4 regions of the Paenibacillus andongensis genome follow, and region 3 is predicted to be linked to each of the others. Evidence: predicted binding sites of a transcription regulator. Region 3 holds the regulator's gene; each other region holds the start of a gene.
The links. The regulator Rex, encoded in region 3, represses fermentation and respiration genes when NADH is low (regulators of the CRP and FNR family bind a similar motif). The targets are predictions, from matches to a motif close to TTGTGAAATATTTCACAA.
Positions count from the first base shown of each region.

Region 1: the regulator Rex is predicted to act here: its motif matches at 4,141-4,158, upstream of NYR53_RS31745 (hemerythrin domain-containing protein).
Region 2: the regulator Rex is predicted to act here: its motif matches at 2,578-2,595, upstream of NYR53_RS12505 (cytochrome ubiquinol oxidase subunit I).
Region 4: the regulator Rex is predicted to act here: its motif matches at 1,438-1,455, upstream of adhE (bifunctional acetaldehyde-CoA/alcohol dehydrogenase).

Region 1 covers NZ_CP104467.1:7,112,073-7,120,158, reverse strand. Annotated here, with positions in the region: gene NYR53_RS31765 (cbb3-type cytochrome c oxidase subunit I) at 1-201, shown strand, start outside; gene NYR53_RS31760 (STAS domain-containing protein) at 294-599, shown strand; gene NYR53_RS31755 (sensor domain-containing protein) at 651-2,690, shown strand; gene NYR53_RS31750 (methyl-accepting chemotaxis protein) at 2,770-4,053, opposite strand; gene NYR53_RS31745 (hemerythrin domain-containing protein) at 4,222-4,764, shown strand; gene NYR53_RS31740 (Crp/Fnr family transcriptional regulator) at 4,791-5,486, opposite strand; gene NYR53_RS31735 (GAF domain-containing protein) at 5,781-6,245, shown strand; gene NYR53_RS31730 (response regulator transcription factor) at 6,336-6,989, shown strand; gene NYR53_RS31725 (PAS domain-containing sensor histidine kinase) at 6,982-8,086, shown strand, end outside.
Region 2 covers NZ_CP104467.1:2,861,918-2,870,003, reverse strand. Annotated here, with positions in the region: gene NYR53_RS12520 (spore germination protein) at 1-307, shown strand, start outside; gene NYR53_RS12515 (GerAB/ArcD/ProY family transporter) at 304-1,386, shown strand; gene NYR53_RS12510 (Ger(x)C family spore germination protein) at 1,373-2,422, shown strand; gene NYR53_RS12505 (cytochrome ubiquinol oxidase subunit I) at 2,781-4,130, shown strand; gene NYR53_RS12500 (cytochrome d ubiquinol oxidase subunit II) at 4,127-5,155, shown strand; gene NYR53_RS12495 (transporter substrate-binding domain-containing protein) at 5,395-6,201, opposite strand; gene NYR53_RS12490 (ZIP family metal transporter) at 6,346-7,554, opposite strand; gene NYR53_RS12485 (multicopper oxidase domain-containing protein) at 7,575-8,086, opposite strand, start outside.
Region 3 covers NZ_CP104467.1:4,535,234-4,543,319, forward strand. Annotated here, with positions in the region: gene NYR53_RS20585 (cell wall elongation regulator TseB-like domain-containing protein) at 1-29, opposite strand, end outside; gene NYR53_RS20590 (amidohydrolase) at 72-1,367, opposite strand; gene NYR53_RS20595 (DUF47 domain-containing protein) at 1,614-2,240, shown strand; gene NYR53_RS20600 (inorganic phosphate transporter) at 2,305-3,306, shown strand; gene NYR53_RS20605 (redox-sensing transcriptional repressor Rex) at 3,348-3,968, opposite strand; gene dinG (ATP-dependent DNA helicase DinG) at 3,971-6,826, opposite strand; gene NYR53_RS20615 (tetratricopeptide repeat protein) at 6,917-7,486, opposite strand; gene panD (aspartate 1-decarboxylase) at 7,590-7,973, opposite strand; gene panC (pantoate--beta-alanine ligase) at 7,978-8,086, opposite strand, start outside.
Region 4 covers NZ_CP104467.1:2,684,094-2,692,179, forward strand. Annotated here, with positions in the region: gene NYR53_RS11820 (MFS transporter) at 139-1,323, shown strand; gene adhE (bifunctional acetaldehyde-CoA/alcohol dehydrogenase) at 1,595-4,201, shown strand; gene pflB (formate C-acetyltransferase) at 4,228-6,486, shown strand; gene pflA (pyruvate formate-lyase-activating protein) at 6,507-7,247, shown strand; gene NYR53_RS11840 (acyltransferase family protein) at 7,615-8,086, opposite strand, start outside.

The DNA of each region.
Region 1 (8,086 bases), 2.6 Mb from region 3:
CTTCTTCGGGCGCCGAAGGGTGTGACAGAGTATCCAATCGGCGAAGCGATGGAGCAAGCGGAAGCGACTCCGGCCTACTTGGATCGTTGGAGTGTGTGGATCAGCTTATCGGTGGCGCTGATACTGATTGCTTATACGGTACCGTTAATGGATATGATTATGCATCCAGGTGTCGGTTCCAAAGGGTTTGTCACTTGGTAAAAGGAAAGAAGCACCGGACTTTATGTGAAGTAAAGCTGGTGCTTTTTTTACAATGAAGTGAGGCTGGAAAATAGGGACCTGGAGGGGTAACAATGTTTCTAGATGTTCGAGTGTCTGGCGGACAGGTGAATATAACGCTTAGGGGCAAAATTTATGTGGATGAAGCAACGATCATAAGGGAGAAGCTGTTTCCTTATTTGGATAGAGGATGTAAGCAATTTGTTTTTAACTTACGTGATGTTGACTATATCGATAGTTCTGGACTCGGCGTACTAGTTGCGCTTCAGAAGAGAGCTCATTCTAATGGTGGCGAGGTGGTCATTAAGGGTCTACAGGGGGATGTCAAAGAACTGTTCGAGCTGACTCGCTTAACGAATGTTTTTGAGATTCAACCCTAATTTTGTCCTATTCACGTGAAAGAAGTCGCTTACCTAGAGGTGATAATCGAAATGAAAGATAAGCTGCGGCTTTATGCACGTGTATTTAAAAAGGTTATGGAATCCATCATGATTACAGACTCTGGAGGCGTTATTTTATCGGTCAATCCTGCATTTACAACGACTACCGGCTATACGGAGGATGAAGTGGTGGGTCAAACGCCGCGTATCTTGTATTCTGGCAAACAAAAACCTGAGTTCTATATTCATATGTGGGCAACGATTCATGAAACGGGTGGTTGGAAGGGCGAGATCTGGAACCGACGGAAGAACGGGGAGCTGTATCTCGAATGGTTGACGATCAGTGCTGTGAGGGATAAGCGTGGCAAAATAACCAATTATGTAGGCATTTTCATAGACATAACGGAGCGCAAGAAGTCTGAGAAAAAATTGCAGCTGCATGCCAGAGTATTCGAAACAGCGAGTGAAGGGATCATGATTACGGATACAAAAGGAACGATTTTATCGGTCAATCCAGCGTTTTCCGAAACAACTGGTTATTCGGAGGATGAGGTTTTAGCTCAAACGCCGCGCATGTTACATTCCGGCGTGCAGGATGCCGAATTTTATATTCAAATGTGGGCATCAATTCATGAAACGGGCAGCTGGCAGGGCGAGGTATGGAATAAGCGAAAGAATGGGGAAATCTATCCCGAATGGCTGACGATTAATGCCGTTAGAAATGAGAATGGCAAAATCTCCAATTATGTCGGGGTTTTCACAGATATTACAGAGCGTAAGCTGTCGGAAGAGAATTTAAAATATTTGGCCCATTACGATGTATTGACCGGGCTCCCGAATCGATTCTTATTTCATGACCGACTGAGTCATGCGATTAGGCAGGCCAATCGTCAAGGCCACTCGGCTGCCCTGATGTTTATTGATCTCGACCATTTCAAACTAATTAACGATACTTTGGGACATGTAGTTGGAGATCAACTGCTGCTGAAAGCTAGCAAACGGCTGGAAAGCTGCGTTCGAACCGGCGATACGGTATCACGATTTGGCGGCGATGAATTTACGGTCATTCTACCCCGCATTCATGAAACCAAAGATGCACTGCTTGTAGCGCAAAAAATATTGGAAGAGCTGGCCCTTCCTTTCTTCCTAGCCGAACAGGAGCTGTTCATAACGGCAAGCATTGGAATCAGCGTGTATCCCTTGCATGGAGAAGATAGTGAAACCTTGATCAAACAAGCCGATTCGGCCATGTATCGTGCCAAGGAACAGTCCAACAATTATCAGCTGTACACTTCCAATATGAACGCAACCTTCTACCGGAAAATGAAACTGGAAAACGGGTTGCGAAAAGCGTTGGAGAAAGACCAATTAAGAATTGTGTACCAACCGCAAATGGACATTCGTACGGGCCGGATCAACGGCATAGAAGCCTTGCTTCGCTGGGAGCATCCCGAGATGGGCATGGTATCGCCGAATGAATTTATTCAGATCGTAGAAGAAAATGGACAAATTGTCGAAATCGGAGAATGGGTGCTGCGCAAGGTTTGTGAGCAGAACAAGGCCTGGCAATCCGCAGGCTATCCTCCCTTGAAATGTGCCATCAATCTGTCGCCCCGACAGTTCAATAATAAGAATTTGATTGAAACGGTCAAGCAGATATTGAAGGAAACGGAGCTGGATCCGAGTTATCTTTGCTTCGAAATTACGGAAAACATCAGCATACACCAAATTGAGTCGGTATTGACGGTTCTGCATGAGTTTAAAGAGATTGGGCTGGAGTTAGCCATTGATGATTTTGGCAAGGGGCATTCCGCTTTAAGTTATTTGAAAAAGTATCCCATTGATACATTGAAAATTGATAAATGCTTCGTTCAGGGTATTGAAATGGATCGAGGGAATGCATCGATTGCCAAGGCTATGATTGATATGGCTCATGGCTTGGGGCTCCGAGTGATTGCCGAGGGCGTAGAAACGGAAGATCAGTTGGCTTTTCTCAAGGACCTCCATTGTGATTCTATACAAGGATTTTGGTTAAGTCGACCGCTGCCTCCTGAAAGGATCGAATCCTTCTTCATGGCTGACGAAGGTTGATCCAGCATACGATAAAAAGCCTTCCTACATGCCTCAGCAGTGCATGTAGGAAAGCTATTTCCAAAGACAGAGACCAATCTCATCTCACTTTAAAGATCTCAATTTGTTTCTTTAAACTTGCGGATTGATCTCGCAATACATCGGAAGATGCAGCGATTTCCTCCATCACGGCCGTCTGTTCCTGTGTTGAAGCGAACACGCCCTTCGCGCCTAAAGAAATTTTGGCGGCAATGTCGGTGACATCTCGAGCTTCGTTCAAGGTGAGCTGTACTTGATCCGCTTGGCTTGCGACCATGGATGCCATATGATCCACGAGTTGATCGACCTGATTAGCTTCACCAACAATACTTTGAAGCGCTGATGCTGTTGTCTCCCCATTGGCGGCTTCTTTATTGACCATTTCGAATTGCTGTGTAATTTTGAAGACCACATGCTTGACCTCAGACTGAATTTGATCGATAAGCTGATTAATGTCATGAACCGCATGCGAACTTTGCTCGGCGAGTTTCTTCACTTCACCGGCAACTACGGCAAAGCCTTTGCCATGTTCCCCGGCTCTCGCAGCCTCAATGGAAGCATTTAATGCCAATAAATGGGTTTGATTGGCGAATTCACCCACAACGCTCGAAATCTCGCTGATTTGCTTCGCATTGCTTTCCAACCGTTGAACAGTATGGATGGATTCTTGATTGGAAATCGCAAGATTTTGCATCCCAGTAACTAACGACTGAATCACTCTTGCACTATCCTTAATGGTAATAATCATTTGCGTCGTTAAATGCCGGGCTTCATGGGCTTCTTTATTGATATCATCGGTGGTTCTCATGATTTGTTCCACGGACATGAACATGGCTTCGGAAGATTTCGATTGCTGTTCAGCCCCATGGGAGATATCTTCAATCGTCGTAGTGATCAGTTCCACATGAGCTGCTGCATGTCCAATCGCTGATCTCAATTCATCCACATGCATATCGGTTCCTATGAAGTTAGTTGAAATTCCATCAATGATATCTCTTAAATTCCCGATCATCATCGAGAAAGAAAGGCCGAGTGCTCTTAATTCATCATCCGATTTGCTTGGAGTAATAGCAATTTGCAAATTTCCTGCGGAGGCCTCATTCGCTGCGTCTGTAAGCTGCAGTAAGGGTTTAATGAACCATTTTGCCGCAATCCATCCCAGAAATCCTGTCCAGAAAATACCGAGAGAAAGGGTGATCCAAATGAACAGCCAATCCGGGATGTAATCTTTCAATAAATCTTGCAGGGTGAAAATAAAAAAAGCACTTGTCCCATAGGTTACGGTGGATACTACCGTGATGCCAAGTACCATTTTCTTGACTATGCTCCATTTAAATTTCTTCATCTTCGTCAGTCCCCATTCTGCCTGTTTCTGTGATGATTTCTTCCAATAAGCACTTTCCAAAAATATAGCAGAATCTTGAAAGCGTAGATGTGATGTTTCTCACAGCGATAATCGGCAAAGCCTTTATACTAGAAATAGAAGCAAAAGACGTATATTGGAGGGATGAATATGGCACCACTTTCAATAACCTGTATGTTGGGAATAGCCTCATCCAACCCAGATGAACTTGATTTTGCCACGGATCGTCTGAAGGAAGAGCATAACCAATTAAGACAGCAGCTAAAGGCTCTCGAACATAGCGCTAAGGAAGTGAGCCTGCTGGATGATCCTGCGGAGGGCGTTCAGGTCTTGCAGCAGCTAAGGCAGCAAACCGCTGATTTTGTGGAGGCACTGGAGCGCCACGCGGAATGGGAGGACCAGGAATTGTTTCCCTTTCTGCTTGATTATTTTCATCGACAATCGGCTCCATCGATCACTCCCTCCTTTTGGGTACTGGAAAAGGATCACCAGCTGGCGATTTCATTTATCCAGACCTTCAATGAAACCATCATCGATTTAACGCCAATTGTCATCAAAAAACAGCTGATTGAGGCTGCGGCGCACCTCATACAGGCCTGCTTAATCTTAAACGATCACTTCACAATGGAAGAACAGCTCGTAATTCCTTTAACGGAGAAAGTGCTAACGGACCTTGAATCCTTCTTTTCATAGTTAATTGGACCATTTCAATCGGGATGCTACATGCGGCAAATCTCTTTCGGGCAGTTTTCGCAGTGGCATACATCGCGGAGATAGGTTAAATCCTTAATCACGATATGGCCATTTTCAATCTCAAGCGCATCTTCCTTCTTCATATCACTCAACATCCGATTGACACTTTCCCGTGTAGCTCCTATCATATCGGCCATTTCTGTATGATTGATCTTGTAATTGATCAGCGTATGTTCACCGTTTGGAACGCCATATGAATTACTGAGCCTGATAAGTAACGAACAGAGTGCGCCTGGTTTTCCGTACATCATCAAATCACGGAACTTCGTTTCAGTCATGCGGTGCATAAGCCCCATCCATTTCATAAACTCAATGGCCAAATCCCCATGCTGCCAAAGTAATACTTCGAGGTCTTTTCGTTGAATGACCCCAATCTCGCAATCGGTTGTGACTTCTGCGCTAAAGCTTTGTACAGAGTTCTGAAAGGGATCGATCTGACCGAATAAATCACCCGCCTGATGCAGAGATATAATGAAGCTTTTACCCGTTTCCGACAGCTTAGTGATGCGTACTCCGCCTTTCATTACGTAGTACAATTTATCCGCGACATCACCTTCCCAGAACAGATAATCACCTTTCTCCGCATGTTTCACATACATAATACTTTGTAATTTATGGAAATTTTCCTCGGAAAAAAAGGCAAGAATACCTTTAACAGCCATCTGTACCAACTCCTCAACGTTTCTTTGTTATCTCTATCTTAACGGGTTCAGATGGTTTTGTTTATCGGGAGTTCTGCTGATCTTTTGGGGGGGAAACTCCCTATTTGGTGTGAGATAAATCACAAGTTAATCCCTTACTTTCCTGATGACTCCTGAGGTAATTTGCAGGTGAATTCGCGCAATGTCCTGATTGCGAAATCAGGGTTTTCCCTGACATACAAGATGAGCGGAAACGTCTACAATGTTAATTAAAATAAATCGGCTCTGGTGCGTAAGGAAATGGAGGTGGCCAGTATGACTCATGGGGATGCAAACATCATAGAAGAGCTGGAGCGATTGCGAAGCCTATCGTCAAGTGATTTTATCGCACTGGCGCCATTGCATGACAAAGTCGAGCGCATTCGTTGGAAATATGCTTCAGGCAGCAGGAATGAACGCTATCAGCAAATGGTGATTAAATCAGGTCAAGGATTAGCAGGTTCCGTCCTGCGCCTAGGCAGATGGGTGAAGCTCGATGACTCGCATCCTGACTCGGATCAAGTGCGACGAAGTTGTCCTGTCCTACTTGCTGAGCAGCTGCAGACAGCAGCGGTATTTCCAATTTTAATGGATTCCGATAATCTCTTGATAAAAGGTTTGCTGTTCATTGGCAAAAGAACACAGCCCAGATATGCTGAGGCCGAGCTTATTGTCGTTCAGAAAGGTCTTCCTACATTGGCTTGGTATCTGAAGGAGAATACAGGGGAAATGGCAAAATGAGTTCCATTACTGGAATTCATTTTATTTGTTATTAGTAATACAATAGGAGTAATGATAGGGTAGTTCTAGCCGATTTATTGGAGGATGGGTATGCCGAAAATTCTGGTAGTTGATGATCATGCCGTAGTCAGGTCGGGATTAATGAGCCTGCTGAATGGTAAGCACAGCATGGAAGTTATCGGAGAGGCTGCCGATGGACAAGAAGGTATTCAAGCAGCCCAATTGCTGAAGCCGGATGTCGTATTAATGGATTTGAACATGCCCCATGGCATGGATGGACTTACAGCAACCACAGAATTGAAGCGTCTGATGCCGGATTTGGCGGTGCTGGTTCTGACCATGCATGATGATGACGAATACCTGTTTAGGGCGATTCACGCCGGCGCCTCAGGGTATATATTGAAAAGCGCTCCGCATGAGGAGCTGTTGACAGCTATCCGCTCCGTTGCATCAGGAAACGCCTATTTGTATCCTACAGCAACCAAAAGGCTGATGAGTGAATATATAGAACGCTTGAAGCATGGAGAAAATATCGGTCCTTATGAATCGCTTTCGGAACGCGAGAAAGAAGTTCTGTCTCTGATTGCCAAAGGATTTTCCAATAAAGAGATAGCCGAACAATTGATAATTAGCGTAAAAACGGTAGAATCGCATAAAAGCAACGTGATGGAGAAGCTAGGGCTCAAAACGAGACCAGAGTTGGTCAAGTTTGCGGTGAAGAAAGGATTGTTGAATTTTGAGTAAGGATGTTAACAGGGAGTATCCGGAAGTGATTGGTGAAAATGTTACCGAGCTTATAGCACGTATGGATGATTATATTACGGACTCTTTGTTTCAAGCTGATCTGAAACAGTCTCTCAAGCAGCTGTCCAATGTAAAGTTCGCCCTAGATGAATCTTCCATTGTTGCTGTCACGGATCATAAAGGGAAAATTCAATACGTGAACGATAAATTTTGCGAAATATCCCAATATTCACGTGCTGAGCTTCTCGGTCAAGACCACCGGATTATTAACTCGGGCTATCATCGGAAGGAATTTATGACCCTCTTGTGGCAGACGATCTCCTCTGGCAAGGTATGGCGCGGGGAGATCAAAAATAAAGCAAAAAATGGCGGATTCTACTGGGTGGATACGACGATTGTGCCATTCGTGGATGAGAAGGGGCAACCCTACCAGTATCTTGCGATTCGTAACGAAGTCACGCAATTAAAGCGTGTCGAAGAAGAACTGCAGCTTATGATGTCGCAGGTTATGCAAATTCAGGAGGAAGAACGAAGAAAATTTTCTCGTGAGCTGCATGACGGCATTGGACAGAGTCTGTTCTCTCTGTTGATTCAGATGGATAGAGTGATCGGGGAAAGTGAAAAGTCTGAAATATCCGGGCTTCGACAGGTGGTTTCCGGAATTATTGAAGAAGTTCGTAATTTGGCGTGGGAAATCCGTCCGTCTGTTCTGGATGATTTGGGTGTAGTGCCGGCAATTCGAACCTATATAGAAAATTACACGGGGCATTACGGTATACGTGTCATACTGGATAGCAATTTGCGTAAGCGATTGGGAGCGTTGGAGGAAACGACCATCTACCGAGTTATCCAGGAGGCTCTTACCAACGTAGCCAAATATGCCGATGTATCCGAAGCTAACGTGTACGTTCATGATAAAGATTCGTTTGTTGAAGTGCGCATCGAAGATCGGGGAAAAGGTTTTATTCGCAGTGGCGGCTCCAAAGGAGTGGGGCTGTTCAGCATGGAGGAAAGAGCGAAGAGCATTGGCGGTGAAATCGCTATTCATTCTGAAATGGAAAAAGGGACGACGATCACCTTGATTGTACCAAAAAGGT
Region 2 (8,086 bases), 1.7 Mb from region 3:
AGGACCGACCGTTACGATGGTTGGAGGAGTCATACTAGGCCAAGGGGTCGTGGAAGCGAAATTGGTCAGTAATTTATTGGTCATTGTCATCACCGCAATGTTGATTTCAGGTTCAGCAATCGTTGGAGTTCAAAACTCGTTGTACATTCGTACGCTAAAATACTTTATTTTAATTTCGGCATCCGTTTTCGGCATACTGGGTATATGTACCGGATTATTATTTGTATGCATAATTCTGGCAAGTTTTAAGACATGCGATATTCCGTATATGGCATTTCGGATAACGGAAAAGGGGGATGCCAAGTGAACCATAGGGTACAACTTGGAATGTTGGTTTGTGTCATGAGTGGGGGCTTCGTTTTTTTGCAGTATCCCAAAATCATAAATTCGATCACGGTAGGTGGTCATTGGGTAGTGATTCTTTGTACAGGATTGCTGCAAATGGTATTTACGCTGATCTACAAAAAAGGGTTGGATTATTTTCCGAAAAAGGATGTGATCGATATATTTAGGCAAATGGGAAAGTGGGCTGCATGCATCGTGCTTGTCCCTTTGGCATTTGTTCTCACAGCAATGGTTGGATTCGGCCTTCGCGCCCACAGCGATGCAACTATAGCAATTTTTTTGAATCGGACTCCTTCTTGGGCGGTTCTGGCTGTTTTCGTTTTCCTAGCTGCTTTTGCAGCAGTAAAAGGGTTGGAAACGATGATGCGTGCTTCTGTCATTGTATTCATTATCGTTAATTCATTGGTATTGTTCATAGCATTTACTGTAATCATCAATTTTGATGTACATAATGCTTCACCCGTTTTGCCTACATCTCCAAAATTTTTATTGAACACAAAGTTTTACTATCTATCGGGTTTTTCAGCGTTATTATTTATAGGCTTCGTGCCTTCCGAAAACAATATGAAATACGGTCAACTGTTTATGGTATGTACCTATGTGACGTTGCTCATTCTCCTCATAATTTATCTTCCGATTTTCGTATTTGGACAAGAAACGCTTGTCACGTTTCGTTATCCGGTAGAAGAGGCGGTGAATATCGTTGACTTGAGATGGTTTATATTCAGTCGGCAAACGGTGTTCTTCGGCATCTCATTAATCGGATTCACGATCTTCTTGAATGCCGTAATACTATGGATGACCGGACAAATTATGCAGAAAACGTTCAATTGGCAAAGAACCAAATCTTATTATTGGATCATTGCTTTGGCTCTAATCGCATTTCTTATGGGAGTATATGTCCCAAACCGGGACATGGTTGAAAAACTTTTGGTGTTGAGTACAAATGCTCACGCTTTGTTTATCGTCATCATTACATTTACCATTTTTATCTATGGAGTCTTAGGTAATCTAAGGATGGCGAGTTATGAAAAGAAATAATCGATTCAAACTTTTCATTGTACTTACGGCTTTAACCCTTCTATGTGGTTGTTGGGATGTTAAAGAAATCAATTTACGTACCCCTCCTTTACTCATCGGCATTGCCAAGGGAAACGATGATGAATACAGAGTGACACTGTATATTCCCGTAACGCAAAAAGGTAAAACAACATCAAGAATAGTAACGGGGAAAGGCAATTCAATTTTCAATATTCTGCAACAAATGCAGACAAACTCTGATGATGCCCTCGATTACACACAAGTACAATTCATTCTTATCGAAAACAACTTGGCAGAGAACGAAGAGGAAATGGGTAAACTTTTTCGACTTTTAATGGAGATGGAGCAACTGCCGTCCAAAGCGTTGGTTGCCATTACAGATGAGGGTATTGAGAAAATGCTGTCGAATATTGACAAAGTAACAGGTGCTCAAATTACCTCTATCCATGAATTTTTTAATAAAGGGGAGTGGGCACCAGAGGTTTCGAGTACCCGCATTATGGAATTTTATGGAAGTTTATATTCCTATACGAAGGATATAAACGTTCCGATCGTCATTTCCGGCAAAGAAACAGTATTACGCTTCGAAGGCTCCGCTTTTTTCAAAAAAGAGAAAATGGTGGGACGGATCAACTCAAAGGAAAATCTGCTAGTTAATTTGTTTCATCACCGCAATGTAACAGGCGAGATTGAGAGCCTGGGTTCTGCCGACATGATCGTAAAAAACAGCTCATTGCACATCAAGTCGTCAATGAAAAAGGATGAACCGTTAGTGTCATGCGATTTGAAATTAAAGATACATGTTATGGAAAGAAAAGAGGGCGTGACGGATAAACAGATCCAAGAAGAACTCGAAAAGCAGATCGAAAAGCGGTTTAACAAGATATTCGAACAAGCCCAAGAAAACAAATCAGATATTTTTGGGTTTGGCCAACATTTCCGTAATCAGATTCCATATCAGGAATTAAAAAACTGGAGAGAAGAATATTATCCAAAGCTAAAAGTGAATTTTCAGGTCCATGTAAGCCATTTGTAATTTCAAGAAGCGCCTCCTTATCTTTATCAGAGGCGCTTTTAATAATCCCACTCGATCGTAGCAGGCGGTTTGGAAGTTCTTCAATCTTTATTTTCCCTGATCAGTAAGTGAGTTAATAAAGTTGTAATACATTGTTCAAACCCTATTCACATCTTATGTGAAAAAAATCACATACATGAAGTAAGATAGAAATATATAACAAATCAAATTGAAAACAGAAGGTGATACCCCTTGAATCAAGCTCGAAAACATGAAAAACGATTGATGTACCTGATGTTCGTTGTTGCTTTTGTCATGTTGCTCTCTTTTATTCGCAAGTTTTTTTGAACATGAAAGTTACCAAGGGAGATGAGTCCATATGCCTACCTACGATTCCGTATTTTATAGTCGCATGCTCACTGAGACCACACTGGCATTTCATATTATTTTCGCTACCATCGGCGTTGGTGTTCCAGTCATGATTATGTTAGCTGAGTTAGCCAGCATCAAACGCAAAGATCCCTACTATGCCTTGCTGGCACGAAGATGGGCTCGCGGATTCGTTATCACCGTTGCTATTGGGGTGGTTACGGGTACGGCTATCGGGCTTCAGCTCAGCCTGTTGTGGCCGAAATTCATGGAGATTGCCGGGCAAGCCATTGCGCTTCCGTTGTTTCTGGAAACTTTCGCCTTTTTCATCGAGGCTATCTTCTTAGGGATTTATTTATATACATGGGAACGTTTAAAACCTAAACATCATTTGTTATTACTCGTGCCTGTTGTCATTGGTTCGTCTGCTTCCGCATTTTTTATTACGACTGTGAATGCTTTCATGAATACGCCGCAAGGCTTCACGCTAAAAGATGGCTTGATTACGAATGTACAGCCGATTCTAGCTATGTTTAATCCTTCCATGCCGACCAAGGTGGCACATGTACTTTCCTCTTCCTACATGACCAGCGCGTTTATCTTGGCAGCTGCAGCGGCTTACTCCCTTCTCAGGAAAAAAGGGGACACTTTATATGCTAAGAAAGCTTTAAAACTGACCGTGACTGCCGGTCTCGTGTTCGCCATTACTACGGCAATGATCGGTGATCTATCTGCCAAATTTCTAGCTCATACTCAGCCCGAAAAACTTGCCGCAGCCGAGTGGCATTTTGAAACGACATCGAATGCACCGCTCGTACTGGGTGGCATTTTGACTGAAAATAATGAGGTTAAATATGCGTTGAAAATTCCATATGCACTTAGTATCTTGGCAGGTGGAACTCCCGGAACCGAGGTCAAAGGGCTGAATGAGATTCCGAAGGATCTCCGACCTCCTTTATATGTACATTATTTCTTTGATGCCATGGTTGCTATAGGGATGTTTGTGATAGTCGTTGCCATTTGCCATATGTGGTATGCACGCAAAAAATCCCGTAAACCTTATCCGAGATGGCTTCTAGCGATTATCGTAGTGTGTGGTCCTCTTTCTATGTTAGGCATCCAATGTGGATGGTTTTACGCGGAGGTTGGTCGCCAACCTTGGATTCTGCGTGGTTATATGAAGGTAGCAGATGCCGCTACAACTTCACAAGACGTGGATACGATGTTACTGCTGTTCTGTTTACTTTATCTCGTTTTAGCACTGACTGCTGTAAAAGTATTATCCAAACTTTTTAGAAAAAACGATGTTGCAGATGAACTGATTGCACTTGGTATTTTCGGGGGGAGGACCCCAGAATGAGTCTAGAACTTGTTGGAATTACGGTTTTGTGGATTTTTTTATACGGCTATTTAATTGTAGCATCCATTGACTTTGGTGCAGGTTTCTTCAGTTACTATTCGGTTATCACGATGAAAAAACATATCATTCATAAGATTATTGATCGATATTTGTCTCCCGTCTGGGAAGTTACCAATGTATTCTTAGTTTTCTTCTACATCGGTATGATCGGTTTCTTCCCTGAAACTGCACGTTATTATGGGACCGCGCTACTTGTACCAGGTAGTATGGCTATCATATTGCTAGCCATTCGAGGCGCATACTACGCTTTCAGCAATTATGGTTCCAAAGATAACAAGTGGTACATGCTGCTCTATGGAGCAACGGGCCTACTCATCCCTTCAACCCTTTCTACGGTGCTAACCATTTCTGAGGGTGGAATCATCGTGGAACAGAACGGAACGATTTTGCTAGATTGGAGTAAGCTGCTTGGGAGCCCTTATACTTGGTCGGTCATTTTACTATCCCTAGTCAGCGTTCTCTATATTTCGTCCATGTTCCTTTCCTTCTATGCCTATAGAGCAAAAGACTATCCCGCTTTTGGCATTTTACGAGGCTATGCTCTTGTCTGGAGCGGGCCTACTATTCTAGCAAGTCTGCTTGTTTTTTTCACTATAAACCAGCAAAACCCTGAACATTTCCGCAACATGCTTAACCTTGGCTGGATGTTCGGAGCATCCTTTCTCTGCTTTTTAGTAGCCGTCTACTTCCTTTGGAAACAAATCAAGCTAGGTCTAGCGTTCATTTTGGTACTTTTACAATTTGCTTTTGCTTTCTTTGGTTATGGTAAGGCCCATTTACCGTATCTTTTATTTCCGTACATTTCCATTCACGAAAATTTTACTAACCAAGCAATGGGAACTGCGCTAGTCATTGCCTTTCTTGCAGGGCTTGTTATTCTAATCCCCTCTCTGTTTCTGCTTATGCGTCTATTTCTATTTGATGCTGATTATGTGCAAGGTAAATTGATAAAGAAGGGTGACTAAACTTATGGAAAACATGCTAATCCAATATGCTCCACCGGTATTTGTTATATTATCACTTGTTTTTATGATTCTATGGGTATCAAGAGCTAGTGAAGTCATAGAATATACGGATAAAAAATAACGGAACTAAAGCATGAGCAAGGGGTTGCCCATTATCGAACGATAGTGAGCAACTCCTTTTCTTCCTTCGGTGTTTGTTTAACCACCATAGCGCTTCAACCTTTACGAAGCACTTATGATTATTCGTGTTCAATATCCTTTTCCATCTCGTGTCTAAGCTCTTTTGGCGTTTTTTCTGGTTTACTTCCGAACCACTTTGTATATAGAGCTTCATAGGTTCCATCTTTGGAGACTGCTAGAATGGCCTTATTGATCTTTCCCATGTACATGTTCCGCTTTTTAGCAACGATTGCGTAGCTATCTTTGTTGAATACTTCCCCTACTTTTTTAAATTTTCCATCTGCTGAGTTTTGCACATAATCTTGAATGCTGTGCTCTTCAAAAATCACGGCATCAACGTTTTTATTTTTCAAATCATCGTAGGCGTCGGAGATATCCGCATAGCTTCTTATTTTGATCCCTTGAATTTCACTTGCAAATTGATAAGCAGTGGATCCGTTCCTTGTTGCCACCACTTTCTGGGCCAAGTCATCTTGGCTGTTGATCGTCTCGTTATCTGATGCGGTAAGTATCGCTTCTCCCGATTCAAAATACGGATCTGAATAATCTAATTTGTTCTTGCGGGCATTCGTGATGGTCATTCCGGCGATTGCCAGATCCACATCACCCGATTTTACACTTTTGTTCAACTCACCGTATTCCATATCTACCCATTCATAGTTTATTTTCGCCTTTTTCGCAATGGCTTGCCATAATTCCACTTCGAAGCCTTTCTTCTCTTCCCCCTCTGTATACGTAAAGGGACGGTTGTTTTTCTCAATACCGACTTTGATCGTTTCATCTTTCGAACATCCCGTGAAAGCTAGTGTTACCAAAAGACCGATCAACAGCGTGATCCCCAGCTTGCTTCGAACTTGTATATTCATTGCTTTTTATACCCTCCTTATCAGGTAAACAACGGTATTATTTGTAAATTGTTAACCGGTTATGCAGAAATGACAGCATATATTGTTGTTATTCAGGGGCGTTAAAAAGACCAACCCGCAAAATGTGGATTGGTCTTCTATTCACTAAAATTTAACCATGAGAGCCGTCACATACATAATAAGAATTCCAGCAGTTAGCCCTCCAAAATTAAGCCATGAAACAGGGGAAAGATTTCTTTTATCGGATTCTTTAAGAATCATTTTGGATATGACATAAATAACCTGTAGAATGGCGCCAGCGCCTATACCGAAGAAAAGCGCGGCTAAAGTATCGTTAAAAATAAATCCGCCTACCCATGTGCCAATAATGGCGGGTCCACCCGCGATCAACGCTAAGATGACAAAAGTCTTCCAGTTCGGACGATCTTTAAGCAGTGGGGCCGCGATTCCGACACCTTCCGTGATGTTGTGAAGCGTAAACCCGATGATTAAGAAAGTTCCTAATGCTGCTTCTCCGACCGCAAAAGCGGATCCAATGGCAAGCCCTTCACCAAAATTATGAAGACCAATACCGGTGGCGATTTTGCCCGATACCCTTCTTCCTTCCAAAGAGCTGCTATTTAGCTTGCGTTCATTCGACTGATCTACCGCAATTAGGAAGAGACAACTGAGCAGTGCACCAAACCACACCAATCCAGTACCTTGAAATACACCTGGAGCTTCTGAAGCCATTTCAAACCCTTCTTCAAAGGTATCTATCACAAGAAAAAACAAAAGCCCAATCGTCAATGCGAGAATAGCATGCATCCCTCTAACTGAAAATCTACGTAAAAATGGATACCACATGAGTCCTAACCCAATAGGAACAATTCCTACGTAAAATCCTATTAAGGCATATTGCCAAAAAAGTTTGCCATTGGGTTCAGGTGTTGCGGCTGCGGCAGCAACTTCCCCAGTGAAAATCAATCCATTTGAGGTGATGAGTTTAACTTCATGTGGATCTCCTTGAACCCAAGGGTAAGGGATATTGACAGTGCCCTGTTCAAATCTTTGCAAGGTATCACTTGGTAAGAATTCCGCATTCCAAAAGGCTCCATCCACAACGACTTGGGCGATCGTTACTTCCTCTGGTCCCGAATTAAGCACCTTAAGCTCAATTCCTTCATCGTTAAGCGTTATTTTCTCCACATTCAGAACTTCAATAGGAGCAGCAGGCTCATTTTCGATTCCTGTTCCTACTTTTGCTATGGCAGTGATAATGGCAATTAGCAAAATCAGAGGGAGAATTCCCCATAAGACAGCTTTCAATTTGTTTGTTGGAACCTTATTTTCAGTTTGAACATTAGTATTCATCGTACGCTCACTCCTCCTCTCTATTCAGCTATGAAGAAGCCCATCCAACCGAGCTCAGCAAATTCACTTTGATGCGCATGAAACATGTATCGCCCAGGTACTGGGAATACAATTTCTAATAGGCCTCGTTCTCCCTGACATTGCATAATCGTGTCTGTAAAATGAGGTCGCGCTTCTGGATCTGCACCAGTTGCATAATAGTTGAAAAAGTTCGCATGAAGGTGAAAAGAATTAATGGGATCAAATTCAGTCAGATTGCTGAGATAAATACGTACGAGTTCCCCAGCTTTCACCTTAATTGGTTCTTGCTGATAGGCAAATGCGTACCCATTCACCGTGTAGACTTCATTTTCGCCATCTAGGTCAAGATCATAGCCGTTCATCAGCATATTGAATTCTTTGGCAGCAGCCCTTGGTTTCTTCGGATCAATGATGAAGTTACCATAAAGTCCTTTATGAATATGTCTGGCGAGAGGAGCAACGTGACAATGGTAGACATGCATACCAGCAGGCTTCGCCTCAAACTCGTATG
Region 3 (8,086 bases):
GTTATGATCCTTGTTCGCTTCGCATTCATGAACGCCGCTCACCTCCCCAGACGAACTTACAAGGAAATCACTTAGCCAATGAGCTTATCGAAGCATTGTTCAAACTCACGCTTAATTTTTTCTTCATCAAGTGTTAAACATTCACCTTTGCGAACAATCCAATTTCCGTCTACACACACATCTACTACATCTTTTGCACAAGCAGAGTAAACAATATGGGAAACAAAGTCCGTTTTCGGAAGGAAATGTGGTTGATCGATATCCAGTGCGATGAAATCTGCCTTCATCCCAGCCTGTAGTAAACCTACATTATCTAACCATATGGATTCTGCACCCATTTTTGTTCCCAAAAGCAGTGCTTCTGCAGCAGGTACAGCAAGAGGATCGCCGGAAACACCTTTATGAATCAGCGCGGCAAGTCTCATTTCTTCGAACATGTCCAAGTTATTATTGGAAGCTGCTCCGTCTGTTCCAAGCGAAACCTTCACGCCTGCACGAAGAAGCTCAGGAACTCGGGCAACACCGCTAGCAAGCTTCAAATTGCTTCCTGGGTTGTGGGAAATACGTACATCATATTGCTTAAGGATACTGATTTCTTCATCAGTGAGATGAACACCATGCGCGATGAGAGTTGGTCTGCTGAACACACCATGCTTTTCTAGATGTGCGACGGGTCTCAAACCGTATTGTTCCACATTTCCTTGAACTTCACGATGGGTCTCCGACATGTGAGTATGGATGGGCAGGTTCAAATCATGGGCCACTTGAACAATCCGCTCGATATAGTCCGGTGGACATGTATAAGGCGCATGTGGAGACATCATCGTCGTGATTCTTCCATTCGCACCGCCATGCCAGTTCTTAGCAAACTCGGTAGCCTCTTTTAATTTAGCGTCTTGTACTTCTGGTGGACAAAGACCAATAATGCCTCGGGTCAGAACACCGCGCATACCTGACTCTTCAACAGCCTTAGCAACTTCGTTCATATGGTCATACATATCTACGAAAGTCGTCGTACCACCTTTAACCATTTCCAGAATAGTTAAAAGCGTCCCCCACTTCACATCTTGAGAGGTGAATTTGGCTTCCATCGGCCACATTTTCTCTTCTAACCAAATTTGGAGAGCGAGATCGTCTCCGTATCCGCGTAAAAGCGACATCGCTGCATGTCCATGCGTATTCACAAGACCAGGCATATAAAGCTTGTTCGTGCCGTCAATCACTTCGTCATAATTTTCTCGAGGTTCAGGTATTTCCTCACCGATGTATGTAATCAGGCTGCCCTCTACGACCATACAGCCCTTGATAGACGATTTTGCTTCATTATTTGAGATAAAAATACCGTTCATAATTAATGTTTTTTTCATACTAAAAATCCCTCTCTATGCTCATTCTATTAACAAACACTGCTTTATAAACTTTACATCTTCGGGCTTGTAAAATCAAGGAAGCTTCACCATGTTAAGAAATTGTAAAATTTCACGGAATTTTCGTTGCTTTCCATACAATTGTTATGATATTTTTAACTTCGTGAGTTTTTACTGTCATTTGGTCTGTTTATCTTAAATATTCGATCAAAAACTAGTACATATAGCAAAATATAGGAGGATTATATGACAACGTTATTCACGAAAAAGAACGAAGTCGATTTCTTGCAACTTCTCATCCGTGCTGCAGAAAACGCATTGCAAACAGCTCAACTATTTCGCACAGCCATGATGGGGGATAAACCGCCTATTGAATATGTTAAAGCGATTCATGATTTAGAGCATGCAGGCGATTCCATAACTCACGAAATTTTTAAAGGTTTGAACAAAGTCTTTATTACACCGATTGATCGTGAAGATATTATGATTCTAGCCTCCAAAGTGGATGATGTTACGGATGGTATTGAAGCAACCATTGCTCGTTTCGATTATCTAGCTGTATCCCATACAGATTCTTATATGAAAGAGTTTTCGGCTGTCATTGTAGACTCTTGCCAACATATGCTGGATGCGTTCAAGCTTCTGGCGAAGAAAAAATACATGCAAATTCCTGAGCATACGGTTGCTATTAATTCCCTCGAAAATGACGGAGACCGTTTGATGCGCGAAGGGATTCGCCAAATTTTCATCACACGTAAAGACCCGTATGAAGATTTTAAATTAAAAGAAATCTATGAGCGTTTAGAAGAAACAACAGATGCTTGTGAAGATGTAGCCAATATCCTTGATAGTGTTGTACTTCGTTATTCATAAAGCACCTTCGTGTTCTATGTGTACGAAGAAAGTTTTCCCAATGGAAAACTCTTAGGAGGAAATCATGTTAACTTATTTAATCGTTATCGTTGTGCTTGCCTTACTTTTTGATTTCATTAATGGATTTCACGATACAGCTAATGCGATTGCAACATCCATTTCCACACGTGCTTTAAGTCCGCGTGTAGCCATCGCCATGGCCGCCACACTCAACTTTGTCGGAGCTATGGTTTCCTCAAAGGTTGCCAAAACCGTTGGAGGAAGCATTGCGAACCCAGCCAAAATTGAAAACGGCGTTGAAATCGTCATCGCGGCCTTACTAGCGGCCATCATCTGGAACTTATTAACTTGGTATCTGGCGATTCCTTCATCATCTTCTCATACGCTGCTTGGTTCTCTTGCTGGAGCTGTTATCGCTGGCGCTGGGGTCCATGCAGTGAATTGGAGTGGTTTTACTCAAATTATTATCATTTTGGTTTTATCGCCTATTATTGCTTTCGCCCTAGGTTACCTAATCATGATCTTGATCAAGTACATCATTATATGGTCTGGGAATACATCAAGATCAAAGCTTAATCGCGTATTCCGTACCTTGCAAATTTTATCCGCGGGATTACTTTCATACTCCCACGGTGGAAACGATGCACAGAAAGCAATGGGTATTATCGTATTTGGTTTAGTCGCAGCCGGTGTTCAAACCGACCTGGAAGTACCTATTTGGGTGAAAATTGCTGCCGCTTTGGCCATGGGACTTGGAACATCCATCGGTGGATGGCGAATTATTAAAACCGTTTCCGGTAAGATTGTTAAAATCGAGCCGATCAATGGCTTTGCCTCGGATTTAACGTCATCACTCGTTATTCAATTCTCTACGCATTTGGGTAAACCATTATCAACGACGCATGTTATTTCCTCTGCGATTATCGGAACAGGCAGTGTCATGCGCTTCCATGAAGTTCAATGGGGCACTGTTGGACGCATGTTGATTACTTGGGTTATTACGATTCCAATCAGCATCGCTCTCGCATTCTCGATTTACTTCGTTTTGTTCAGACTCATTTTCTAAAAATAAAGGCACGACCCATGCGAATTGGGTCGTGCCTTTTTCTAATCCAAATAATAAGCTAAACTTTGCAACTCGGTTGTAAAATCCGCATGATGCACACGCACTTCCGGAGGAACTTTAATAATGACCGGAGCAAAATTCAATATGGCTTCAATCCCGCAGTCTACGAATTGATTAGCTACATTTTGAGCTTCATTCGCAGGGACCGTAATGATGCCGATGCGGACGCCTAATTCAGATAAAACTTTCTTCATCTCATGCATCGGTTGAACGACTAGATTGTTGATCGATTCTCCTGCTTTGCTTGGCATTGCATCGAACACAGCGACAATTTTCATATCATTCCGTAAATAAGTATTATAATTGCATAAAGCGCGGCCTAGATTACCCGCTCCAACAAGAGCAACTTGAATATGGCGATCTAATTTCAGAATCTGTCTAATCTTCTCAATCAAGTAAGCAATGTCGTAGCCGATTCCCTTTTTGCCGAATTCCCCGAAATAAGCCAAATCCTTGCGAATCTGTGCCGGATTCAGATCAAGCTTTTGACCCAAATCCTGCGAAGATACCGTCGAGATATTTTTCATTGCAAGTTCATTCAGAAAGCGTAAATAAATGGGCAGTCTCCTGACGACTGCTTCCGATATTTTTTGTGTTTTCAACGCTACGCCTCCCCCATCCACTCTTCAATCCTAGGTAACATTTGCTCGGTCGTCATATGCTCAATCTTCGGACCAGGCAATGAATAAAGGAAGTGCTTGCCATAATACGTATCAATGACACGAGTATCATAGATGATTACGATGCCTTTATCGGATGCACGTCTGACCAGTCGGCCAAAGCCCTGCTTAAATCGAATGACAGCCTGAGGCACAGAAAATTTCATAAATGGATTCTCGTTGCGCTTCTTAATATTTTCACACTTGGCCTCAACAAGAGGATGATTAGGCGGTTGAAACGGTAATCGTATAATAGCAAGACAGCTTAACGCATCTCCTGGAATGTCGACACCTTCCCAGAACGAGCTGGTGCCCAGTAGGACGCACATTTTGTTATCTTGGAACATCCGGGTCAGTTTACTCCGATTGCCGCTGTCTACCCCTTGCCCGAGCACCGTAATCCCATGCGGCTTCAAGAGATCCTTCATGCCAGCATAAATTTGCTTCAGCATGCGATTCGAAGTGCACAGAATCAACATACGACCTTTGGTAATTCGCGCAACTTCACTAAGCGACTCAATAAGTGCGTTGATAAAAACAGGATCACCGGCACCTTTGATCGTCGGAAAGTCCCGAGGAATGACGACGAGAGCTTGCTCTCTGTAATTGAATGGAGATGGCAATTGAACGGTTTTCAACTTGCCCGATTCTTCATCCTCAGGGATGACTAACCCTAATTGATCCGCAGAATATTGAAATGATTTATTAACAGACAAAGTCGCGGATGTCAGGATAATACTGTCTTTGGTCTCAAAGAAATGCTGCTGTAGCAGTCCACTTACATCCGTAGGTACCGATACAAGCTGCAGTGATTTGGATTTGGCATACGTGCCCGCTTCCATCCAATACACATAACCCTCATCGGCCATTTTCATAAAAAAGTGCAGGGCATCTCGGTGATTGTACAGTTCCTTTACCGTACCATTCAAGTCAGTGACTAAACCTTGGACCCCGAAAACTTCCTGCATGTCCTTCACTTCATTTAATAATTTATCAAGCGTTCGGAGTAAATCATTCGCATTCAAATAAATATTGTCTTCCATAATCAGAAGCTCTCGCCACTCAGGTGGAAGCGTTTCGGGCTTCATCCGGAGTACATATTGTGAGTTTTCCGATTGCGCAGGATCGCTTCTAGAAGATAACAACTCATAGAGCGCTTCGCTGAGCCGGTCCCAATCCTCTTTGATTTTCACGATTTTTGGGAAAAGCCCGTCAATGGTTTGACTCCAAGCGGCGGTGCGTTCAGGCTGCTCATCCGATTTCTGCAATCGAAACCGCAGCATCGGCAATTGGCCACTGCGATTATCTTTATATAGCCATAGTAGCGAATGATAAAATGCGGAAGAATGCAGCTCAATGCCAAGATGCTTACTGGCCACTTCTTCAAAGTGATGTGCCTCATCGATGACAAGGTGCTTGTAAGAAGGTAGAAGGCGGTTCTCAGCCTTCATATCCGTGAAGAGGAGGGAATGGTTCGTGATGATCACATCGGCCGTATTGGCATCATTCCGAGCGCGGTGATAGAAGCATTTTTTGTACCAAGGACACATGCGATTCAAACAAGAATCTGTGTCACTTGCAACCGAATACCAGAACTGCGCACCCTTGTTTCCAAAATGCAGCTCTTCTTCATCTCCATGCTCCGTCTCACTAAGCCATACAACCATTTGCGCTGCCGTAATCGGATCTTCCTTGCCATTCTCGTAATCACGTGTAGTTAGCTTTGTTTCGAATTTGCGCAAGCATAAGTAATGACTTCTGCCTTTAAGCACAGCAGCTTTGAATGGGATAGGGAAAATCTCCTTCAAGAGTGGAATGTCCCTCTCTCGGAGCTGTTCTTGCAAGTTAATCGTGTGTGTAGAGACGATCACTTTCTTCTCATACTTGATGCCATAATAAATGGATGGTATCAAATACCCAAGCGACTTCCCTGTTCCTGTCCCCGCTTCAATCATCAAATGCTGATCAGCCCTTAGCGACTTCTCAACTTCCCGAATCATTTGCTCTTGGGATTCACGATCTTCGAAGATCTCGAATTTTTCTCTTAAAGCTGTTTTCAAACCTTGATGGAACTCGGTAAAAGATGCACCTAAATCATCCGCATCAGAGTCTTTACGCGTATCATCCTCTTCGCCCCAATCGGTGACATTAAGTGTAAATTGCCGGAAATACCGATTCGTATCCATATCAACACTGGTAATAGACTCTTTGTATAAGCATATTTCGTCAAGGAACCAACCCAAATCGCTGTTACCATTTTCAAAAATATGCTGCAAGCGTTGAACAGTAAGAAGCGGCAACCCCAGCAAACGCTCCAAACAAATAATCCAAATGGCCGCCGTGACTTCCGCATCACTATCCGCTTGGTGTGGCCTTTCATGATCAATACCAAACAAACTGGCTACCATGCTGAGCTGAAGACTCGAAATAGATGGAAATAGGATGCGCAGCAAATCCATTGTATCCAGCACACGTCCTGTGAAGTGCGGGTATCCTGTTTTCGTTAATCCTTTTTGCAAAAAGGATAAATCAAAAGCCGCGTGATGCGCCACAAGTACACAATCAAACAATAGCGGAAACATATCCGCCATGACTTGGTCAAGCGGGGGAGCATCCGCAACCATATCTTCCGTAATCCCTGTAAGGGTTGTAATCGAAGAAGGTATACTTATCACTGGTTTAACCAGAGAAGTATACCTGTGAGTAATTTGAAATTGATCTATAATGACGAGTCCAACCTGAATAATTTCATCCGCAGGCTGACTTCCTGTCGTTTCAAAATCCAAAACTGCAAATTTCATGACGTGTATCTTCAATCCTTTCGTCCTGCACTTCTCCTAGCATACCAAATCTTATTAGGAAAAGGGAATACCCAGTTAGCCGCTTCCGTTTTAGGATTCGTCCAAATTGATCAGCGGCTCCATGCAAGAAGGATCGGTGTGATACGCTTTTTGAAAATATTCGAAGGCTTTTTCCATATTCTGATTTTGCACTTGTATACAGCCCATAGCGTTGTAAGAAATAGCCTTCATCTTGGTATTGTCGGTCAAGGGCAGAAGGAACTTGAAGTGTTGATATGCTTCTCCAAATTCCCCTTTGCGCAGATGCCCCATCGCTAAATAAACCCTAGCTAGCAAGAAATCCGGCTGCCTCTTTATCAGCACTTCGAATTCTTTGATCGCTTGATCGTACATATAAAGTTTGTAATATCCCTGGCCCCTCATGAATTCATCTGTCTGCTTCCCAGACACGTCTAGATCCATCAGCTCATCATGAAGGGTTTGGGTACTCATCGGTACGGCCCCATAAAACTTTCCCAACTTCTCCTCAAAAAGCAGCCACGCCTCGATGAACTCATCGCTCATCGTTTTCAACACTTGCAGTTGTTCGTCGAGCTCCGCCTTTTTTTCCACACCACTATTCGGATATTCTTTTTGGATTTCTTCCAAAACCTCGTTCATTGTGGAAAATAAATGCTTAAACATTTGGCATCCCACCTTTGCTTCGAAAGCTTATCCTCATTCTTTGTAAACAGAGCCGATTTCATGCATGGAAGTGTTCCTCTTAAAGGATCGTGGAATGCTCTTCTTGTTTGAGAAGCTGCGCCACTTTATTATTTTCACCCATTATGGCAACCGTAGGTTGATGCTTCTTGGCCTCTTCATCAGTCATCATCGCATAAGAAATAATAATTACCGTGTCACCGGTTTGAACCAACCTAGCAGCTGCCCCATTTAAACAAATCACACCTGTGCCGCGCGGCCCCGGAATAATATAAGTTTCAAGACGTGCGCCATTGTTGTTATTCACAATTTGCACTTTCTCATTCGGCAGCATACCAACCAAATCGATCAAATCTTCATCAATCGTAATACTTCCGATATAATTCAAATTCGCTTCCGTAACAGTTGCCCGGTGGATTTTCGCTTTCATCATCGTTCGAAACATGAGGTCACTTCCTTACTTGTAAAATTAAATTATCGATCAAACGCGTTTTGCCGAATTTCACGGCCAAAGCAATAATAATAGAATCGGTATGATGGCTATTTTCAAAAGGTTCT
Region 4 (8,086 bases), 1.9 Mb from region 3:
TCGAACCACTCGGACATCCCCGACCAACATCTCGAATTTCCTAAAAAATAGTTCTTGAACCGCATACTACACTGTCGTACAGTTAATACTGCCGACTTCTCGTTCGTGAAAAGGAAGAGATTGCTTCTTAAATGATGTATGATTCTAAAAGGAAAGAAGGGGCTGACAACGAAGATGAACGCTTTTTTGTTGTTTTACGTAGTCATCTACATGGGAAACGCTGTTTACGGCACATTTATGCCGGTTTACCTGCATAGCGCTAAATTTTCTCAGGAGCAAATCGGGATGCTTCTTAGCCTTGGACCTTTGGTTGCGATGTTTGGCCAACCGGTTTGGGGGGCGCTCAGTGACCGGGCCAAGACGAAGAATAGCGTACTTCGCTTTCTATTGATGGGTAGCGGTGTTTCCATTTTGTTCTTCCCGCTCTCACATCATTTCATTTACCTGCTTTTGTTAATCTGTGTGTTCACATTTTTTCAGACGTCTATATTTGCAATCAGTGATGCGATTACATTGGAAGAATTGGACAGGCGTCCCACTTGGAGTTTTGGTTGGATTCGCCTGGGAGGTACAGTGGGCTTCGCTGTCATGTCTCTTGCTTTCGGTATAGCAGCCAAGTCACACATTGGCTCAATGTTCCCTGTCTACGCCGGAACTATGGCCGCCGCATTGCTGTTTCTCTGGCGTTTTCCGCCAGCTGCCGGCCGCCAGACTAATGTCACCGGCAAACGTTTCCGGGAGCTTTTCCGTAACGGTAAGCTGATGTTTTATTTGGGTATCAACTTTGTTGTTCAAATCACCTTGGGTTACTATTACGCATTCTTCCCAATCTACTTCAAGGAGATGGGAGGAGACAGCATGCTGCTAGGCTGGTCGATGGTGATTTCTTCACTCAGCGAGCTGCCGTTTCTTCTGTTTTCCGGCTGGATTTTCAAACGCGTCCCTATCTCAGCCCTTCTGATTGTGGCCGCGCTCGCATCTTCGATCCGGTGGTTCTTGTTTACCTTAATCGGGAATCCGCTTTGGATCTTACCGGTGCAGCTGCTGCACGGACTTATTTTCATCGTGCTTTCTGTTACGCTTGCCACGTTTATCAACCGTGAAGTGCCTTCAGAATGGAAGGCCAGCGGTCAAACACTTAACGGCTTGCTCAGCCTTGGAGCCGCCCGTATTATCGGCAGCTTCTTAGGTGGAATTATGAGCTCAGCTTACGGGATGAGGCAAGTTTTTTTATATAGTTCATGGGTATCCTTGACGTGTGTTATCGTGTTTGGATTTGTTATATGGATTCGCAGAAAACAGAAAGTTCTTGGTTCACCTTAAAGAAATACGGGAAAAAAGTTGAGCATTGTCGGCGATGAGCTTTTTGGTCGGTATGTCAGCCTGAGCGGCAAGTTTTATGCACATAGAACTGCCGTCTTACACCTGTAAATTAGAATGTGAAAATATTCACAAATCGTTCAAGGAATTAAGCGCTCTAATCCTTCATCTTGTGATTTTTGTCATAGTTGGGGTTCCTGATTAAGTTTAATCTAAAGGTAGAACTTCAAGACAACAGCTTCACATGGATTGAAAATAAAGGAGTGAATGAACCATGACAACAAAAGAAGCGAAGAGGATTGAACAGATTTCTGCTCAAGACGAAGTCAATGAGCTGGTAGCCAGAGCGAAGATAGCTCAGCAGCAATTTCTGAAGCTGGATCAAATGCAGGTTGACCAAATGATTCAGCAAATGGCATTAGCAGGCATTGATAGGCACATGGTTCTAGCCAAGCTTGCTGTTGAGGAAACCGGTCGGGGTGTTTACGAAGATAAAATTACCAAGAATTTATTTGCTACTGAATATATCTACCACAGCATTAAAAATAACAAGACAGTTGGAGTGATTGAGGAAAACTCGTATGAGAACTACCGAATGGTTGCTGAGCCCGTGGGCATTATTGCTGGCGTGACGCCCGTTACCAATCCGACTTCGACGACGATGTTCAAGTCATTAATCGCGGCAAAGACCCGCAACCCAATCATATTCGCTTTCCATCCATCTGCACAACAATCTAGCAGCGCAGCTGCAGCGACATTGCTGGACGCAGCTGTTAAAGCAGGCGCACCGGAGCATTGCATTCAATGGGTAAAGCATCCATCTGTGGAAGCTACCCAACTGCTGATGAATCATCCGGATGTAGCGCTTGTTCTGGCAACGGGAGGGTCTTCAATGGTGAAGGCAGCTTATAGTACTGGAAAGCCAGCTTTGGGTGTTGGACCCGGCAATGTGCCTTGTTTCATTGAGAAAACAGCGAATTTGCAGCAAGCTGTCAATGATTTGATTTTATCCAAGACGTTTGACAATGGGATGATATGCGCCTCTGAACAAGCGGTTATTATTGAAGAATCGGTATATGCGGAAACAAGAAAGTTAATGATTGAACAGGGCTGTTATTTCTTAAATAAAGAAGAAACAGAAGCAGTTTCCAAGTTGGTGATTAACGCTGAGAAGTGTGCGGTTAACGCGGTAATAGTCGGACAACCTGCTGCGAAAATTGCTGAGATGGCTGGTATTAAGGTGCCTGCGGCTACGAAAATACTAGTTGCGGAGTTAGCAGGCGTTGGTGAGGCATTTCCATTATCGGCTGAAAAACTTAGCCCTGTGCTCGCTTGTTACAAAGTGAAGAATGCTGAGCAAGGCATTGATCGGGCTGTGGAAGTGGTGAAGTTTGGCGGTATGGGACATTCCTCCGTCATTCATTCTCAGAATGCGGAGGTCATCCAAGCGTTCGCAGGTAAGCTTCAAACAGGACGCATTATTGTCAATTCACCTTCCACCCACGGTGCTATTGGAGACATTTATAATACTAACTTGCCTTCCTTAACACTAGGCTGCGGTTCTTACGGTCATAACTCCACAACCTCTAACGTGAGCGCCGTGAATCTGATCAATGTGAAGCGAGTTGCTTATCGAACAGTCAATATGCAGTGGTTTAAAATACCGCCAAAAGTTTATTTTGAAAAAGGTGCTACACAGTATTTAGAAAAAATGCCTGACATTACACGCGTCATGATTGTCACGGATCCCATGATGGTGAAGCTAGGTTACGTAGAACGTGTAGAATATTACCTCCGCAAACGACAGCTGCCAGTCTACATCGAAGTGTTCTCGGATGTGGAGCCCGATCCATCTGTTGAAACGGTGGAACGCGGCCGGGCACAGATGGCAAGCTTCCAGCCGGATTGCATTATTGCGTTAGGTGGCGGGTCACCGATGGATGCGGCTAAAGCGATGTGGTTGTTCTATGAATACCCAGATACGAGCTTTGATGCCTTAAAGCAAAAATTCATGGATATTCGTAAACGGGTTTACAAATATCCGCGTCTAGGGCGCAAAGCGAAATTCGTCGCGATACCTACGACTTCTGGGACTGGCTCCGAAGTGACGTCTTTCGCTGTAATTACAGACAAAGAGAAGGGCAATACCAAATATCCGCTTGCTGATTATGAGCTTACACCGGACGTTGCCATCATTGATCCTGACTATGTGTATAGCTTGCCGAAGACGGCGGTAGCCGACACGGGAATGGACGTCCTAACCCATGCTATTGAAGCCTACGTATCCGTTATGGCGAATGATTATTCCGATGGTTTAGCCATGAAAGCTATCCAAATGGTGTTCCAAAACTTAGAGAAATCGTTTGCCACAGCAGATCCAATTGCACGTGAGAAAATGCATAATGCTTCAACGATCGCCGGAATGGCCTTCGCGAACGCTTTCCTGGGTATTAACCACAGTTTGGCGCATAAATGGGGCGGCGAATACCACACCGCGCATGGTCGCACCAACGCGATTTTGATGCCGCATGTAATTCGCTATAATGCTCAAAAACCGACGAAATTCACTTCGTTCCCGAAATACGATCACTTCATAGCGGATCAACGCTATGCGGAAATCGCGCGTATGCTTGGGCTTCCAGCGAAGACAACGGAAGAAGGAGTAAACAGTCTCATCGAGGCCATCCGTAAGCTGAATAAAATCCTCGGTATTCCTGAGAAATTTCAGGATTTGGGATTCAATGCGGAACAATTCGAGACGCGTGTAGATTACTTGGCGGATCGGGCGTTTGAAGATCAATGTACAACAGCGAATCCTCGGATGCCTCTAGTGACAGAGCTCGCTGACGTTTATCGGAATGCTTTTTACGGAAAGTTTTAATCGTGCAAACCTAAGGAGGTACCACCATGGCAATACGAGAAGAGGACTTAAAGGCAGGCCGTTGTTGGAGTGGGTTTGTGAAAGGCAAATGGCAAACGACCATTGATGTGAAAGATTTTATCGATCAAAATATAACGGTTTACGAAGGAGATCATTCCTTCTTGGCAGGTCCTACAGAAGCTACAGATCAGCTGTGGCAGGCAGTTAGCACGCTGACCCGCCAAGAACGGGAGAATGGAGGCGTCTTGGATATCGATGTCCAGACAGTGTCCACGATTACTTCTCACGCACCAGGCTATATCGCACAGAGCAAAGAGAAAATTGTCGGTTTGCAAACCGATGCTCCGCTCAAGCGTTCTGTGCAGCCTTTCGGCGGCATTCGCATGGTCATCGACGCCTGCGAGGCCTATGGCTTTAAGCTGCCGGAAGAAATGATCCAAGTGTTTACAGATATTCGTAAAACACATAACCAAGGTGTGTTCGATGCCTACACCTCGGAAATGAAAACAGCGCGTAAGGCTGCAATCATTACAGGGCTTCCTGATGCTTATGGTCGTGGCCGCATTATTGGTGATTCCCGACGTGTCGCTCTGTATGGTGTGGATCGGTTGATCGAAGAAAAGAAGAAAGACCTCCTGCAAATGGAAGTGGATGCGATCACCGAAGATGTCATCCGGCTGCGAGAGGAGCTTTCCGAGCAGATCCGCAGTCTGGGCGAATTAAAACAGATGGCCAAAACGTATGGCTTTGATATTGCGAAGCCGGCGACGAATGCCAAGGAAGCCGTACAATGGTTATACTTCGCTTATTTGGCAGCCATCAAGGAGCAGAACGGAGCGGCGATGAGCCTTGGGCGCGTATCGAGCTTTCTTGATATCTATTTCGAAAGAGATCTAACGGATGGAACATTGACGGAAGTAGAGGCGCAGGAGCTTGTTGACCATTTTGTTATGAAGCTTCGCATCGTCAAATTTTTACGTACCCCCGACTATAACGAGCTTTTCAGTGGAGACCCTACTTGGGTAACAGAATCAATTGGCGGCATGGGACTGGACGGCAGAGCGCGAGTGACGAAAAATTCCTTCCGCTTTCTGCATACCTTATACAATCTAGGGCCTGCACCTGAACCGAACCTGACCGTGCTGTGGTCGACCAAGCTGCCCGATGGCTTCAAAGCTTACTGTGCAAAAGTATCGGCCGAGACCAGTTCGATTCAATATGAGAATGATGACCTGATGCGGCCATATTATGGGGATGATTACGGTATTGCTTGCTGTGTTTCCGCGATGCGCATCGGCAAGCAGATGCAATTTTTCGGCGCACGCGCCAATCTGGCCAAGGCTCTGCTCTATGCCATTAACGGCGGTGTGGATGAGAAGCTAGGGATACAAGTGGGGCCCCGGTTAGCTCCCTTGACTTCTAATATTTTGAACTATGAAGAAGTAGTGGGGAAATTCGATACGATCATGGAGTGGCTTGCGAAGCTGTATGTGAACACACTTAACGTTATTCACTATATGCATGACAAATACTGCTATGAGCGGATTGAGATGGCGTTGCACGACCGTGAAATTATACGCACGATGGCAACAGGTATCGCCGGATTGTCCGTAGTTGCTGATTCACTGAGTGCGATAAAATATGCGAAGGTACGCCCGATCCGCAATGAAAATGGCATTGCGGTCGACTTTGAAATTGAAGGCGAGTACCCGCAGTATGGCAATAATGATGATCGTGTAGATGCCATTGCCGTTCAATTGACGGAAACGTTTATGAATAAGATCAGGAAGCATAAGACGTATCGCGGGGCAGTGCCCACGATGTCCGTTCTGACCATTACCTCTAATGTCGTCTATGGGAAAAAGACAGGAAGCACCCCAGATGGGCGCAAAGCCGGAGAGCCCTTCGCACCAGGCGCCAATCCTATGCATGGACGTGACCGGAAAGGTGCATTGGCCTCATTGGCTTCTGTTGCCAAGATTCCCTACGAGCATTGCCTCGACGGTATTTCCAACACGTTCTCCATCGTACCGAAGGCACTTGGCAGGGAAGAGGAGTCACGCATCTCGAATCTTGTTTCCATGCTCGATGGCTATATGGCCAATTACGGTCATCATCTGAATATTAATGTTTTTGACCGTGCAAAGCTGCTGGATGCCATGGAGCATCCGGAGCAATATCCACAATTGACGATTCGTGTTTCCGGCTATGCCGTGAACTTCATCAAGCTGACTAAGGAACAACAGCTTGATGTGATACATCGTACTTTTCACGGCACGATGTAAATAGAGAGGGGGACAGACCGATGAAAGGACGCATACATTCCTTCGACTCCTTTGGCACCGTTGATGGTCCTGGCATCCGCTTTGTTCTGTTCATGCAGGGCTGTGCGCTGCAGTGTAAGTATTGCCATAATCCGGATTCATGGGAAATGAATACGGGCAAGCAGATGGATGTAGAGGAGATTCTAAATGAGATTGAACCTTACCTCGAATACTATCGCCGTTCAGGCGGCGGAATTACTGTAACAGGCGGGGAGCCAACACTTCAGGCTCCCTTCCTGGCCCGTTTATTTGCTGAGTGCAAAAGACGCTGGGGCCTGCATACCGTACTGGATACGAACGGATTTTGTGAGCCGAGTCATGCACAGGATCTTTTGGATGTGACGGATTTAGTACTGCTCGATCTGAAGCAGATCAATCCTGATAAGCACATCGAACTTACAGCACAGCCTAATGATCGTATCATTCGCTTTGCCGAACATTTGAATGAGATCGATAAGCCTGTCTGGATCCGACATGTGCTTGTACCTGGGTGGACGGATGACTACAAGGATTTACGCGAGCTCGGTAAGTTCATCGGTTCATTGCCTAATGTTAGTAAATTGGAGCTGCTGCCCTATCACAGAATGGGCGTCTATAAGTGGCAGCAAATGGGGAAAGAATACCCGCTTGAACAATGTCCTACACCAACTGATCAGGAAGTTGCCAGAGCGAGGAATCTCATTGAGATGGGTAATATAGCAAGTCAAACAAAGCCACTTTAGCATTAACTTGCTGGGTGGTTTTATTTTGTTATTTAAACTATAAGAATTTAGCCGTGAAGCAAAAAGGAAGAAGCCATAGTTTTCGCTAGTAACTACCTGTCAGCAGATGAACAACCTGCATTCTATACATGATAAAGCATACAATAGGTAGAATTAGAGGAGATGACCTGCAAAAGATACATCTAAATCGAACGGTTTATTCGCTGTTGGTGCTTTTCGAGCAAATGAGATGCAGGTTTTACAGGTGAGCACCGTGAAAACGACAAATCCTTTAAAATAGGATGTACTTTTTGCAGGTCAATGTCTTGGATGCAAGTATTTCGCGTTCCGTGAATGCCAGCAACTATCGAACCCGAGCTAGAAATTGCTATATGCTGTGTTTTCCAGCTATCCATCGTTCCCAAAAAGATAGATTGGGTTCGATAAGAGGTCGACTGAACCGGCGTACCGATTCTTGCAATAGGAGCCAGGTAATCGCGACGGCAAGCAGCAAGACGAGAGTCATTTGTACAGGAGTGCGTACATACGAGAAAACGCCCATCGAAATGGCTGTTTTCGTAATAAGAGCGTGCAGTAAAAACACATATACGGTATATTTGCCCCATTCTGTAAGGATAGATTGGCTGCGAGGAACGAAGCTCAAGAAGCAAAAGGAAGCGATAATTTCCAACACGTACACGCCCAAGCGATATCCTCCTGCATACCAATGAAAGGAACCCAACTCCTTAAAAGTAAAACTGCTATATAACCATTTGGGATCAAGCGGAATCGCGTTCAGAATGATCAGAACACCAAGTAGGCCAATTGCGCTTAACCATCTGTTCATATGAACGATCTGT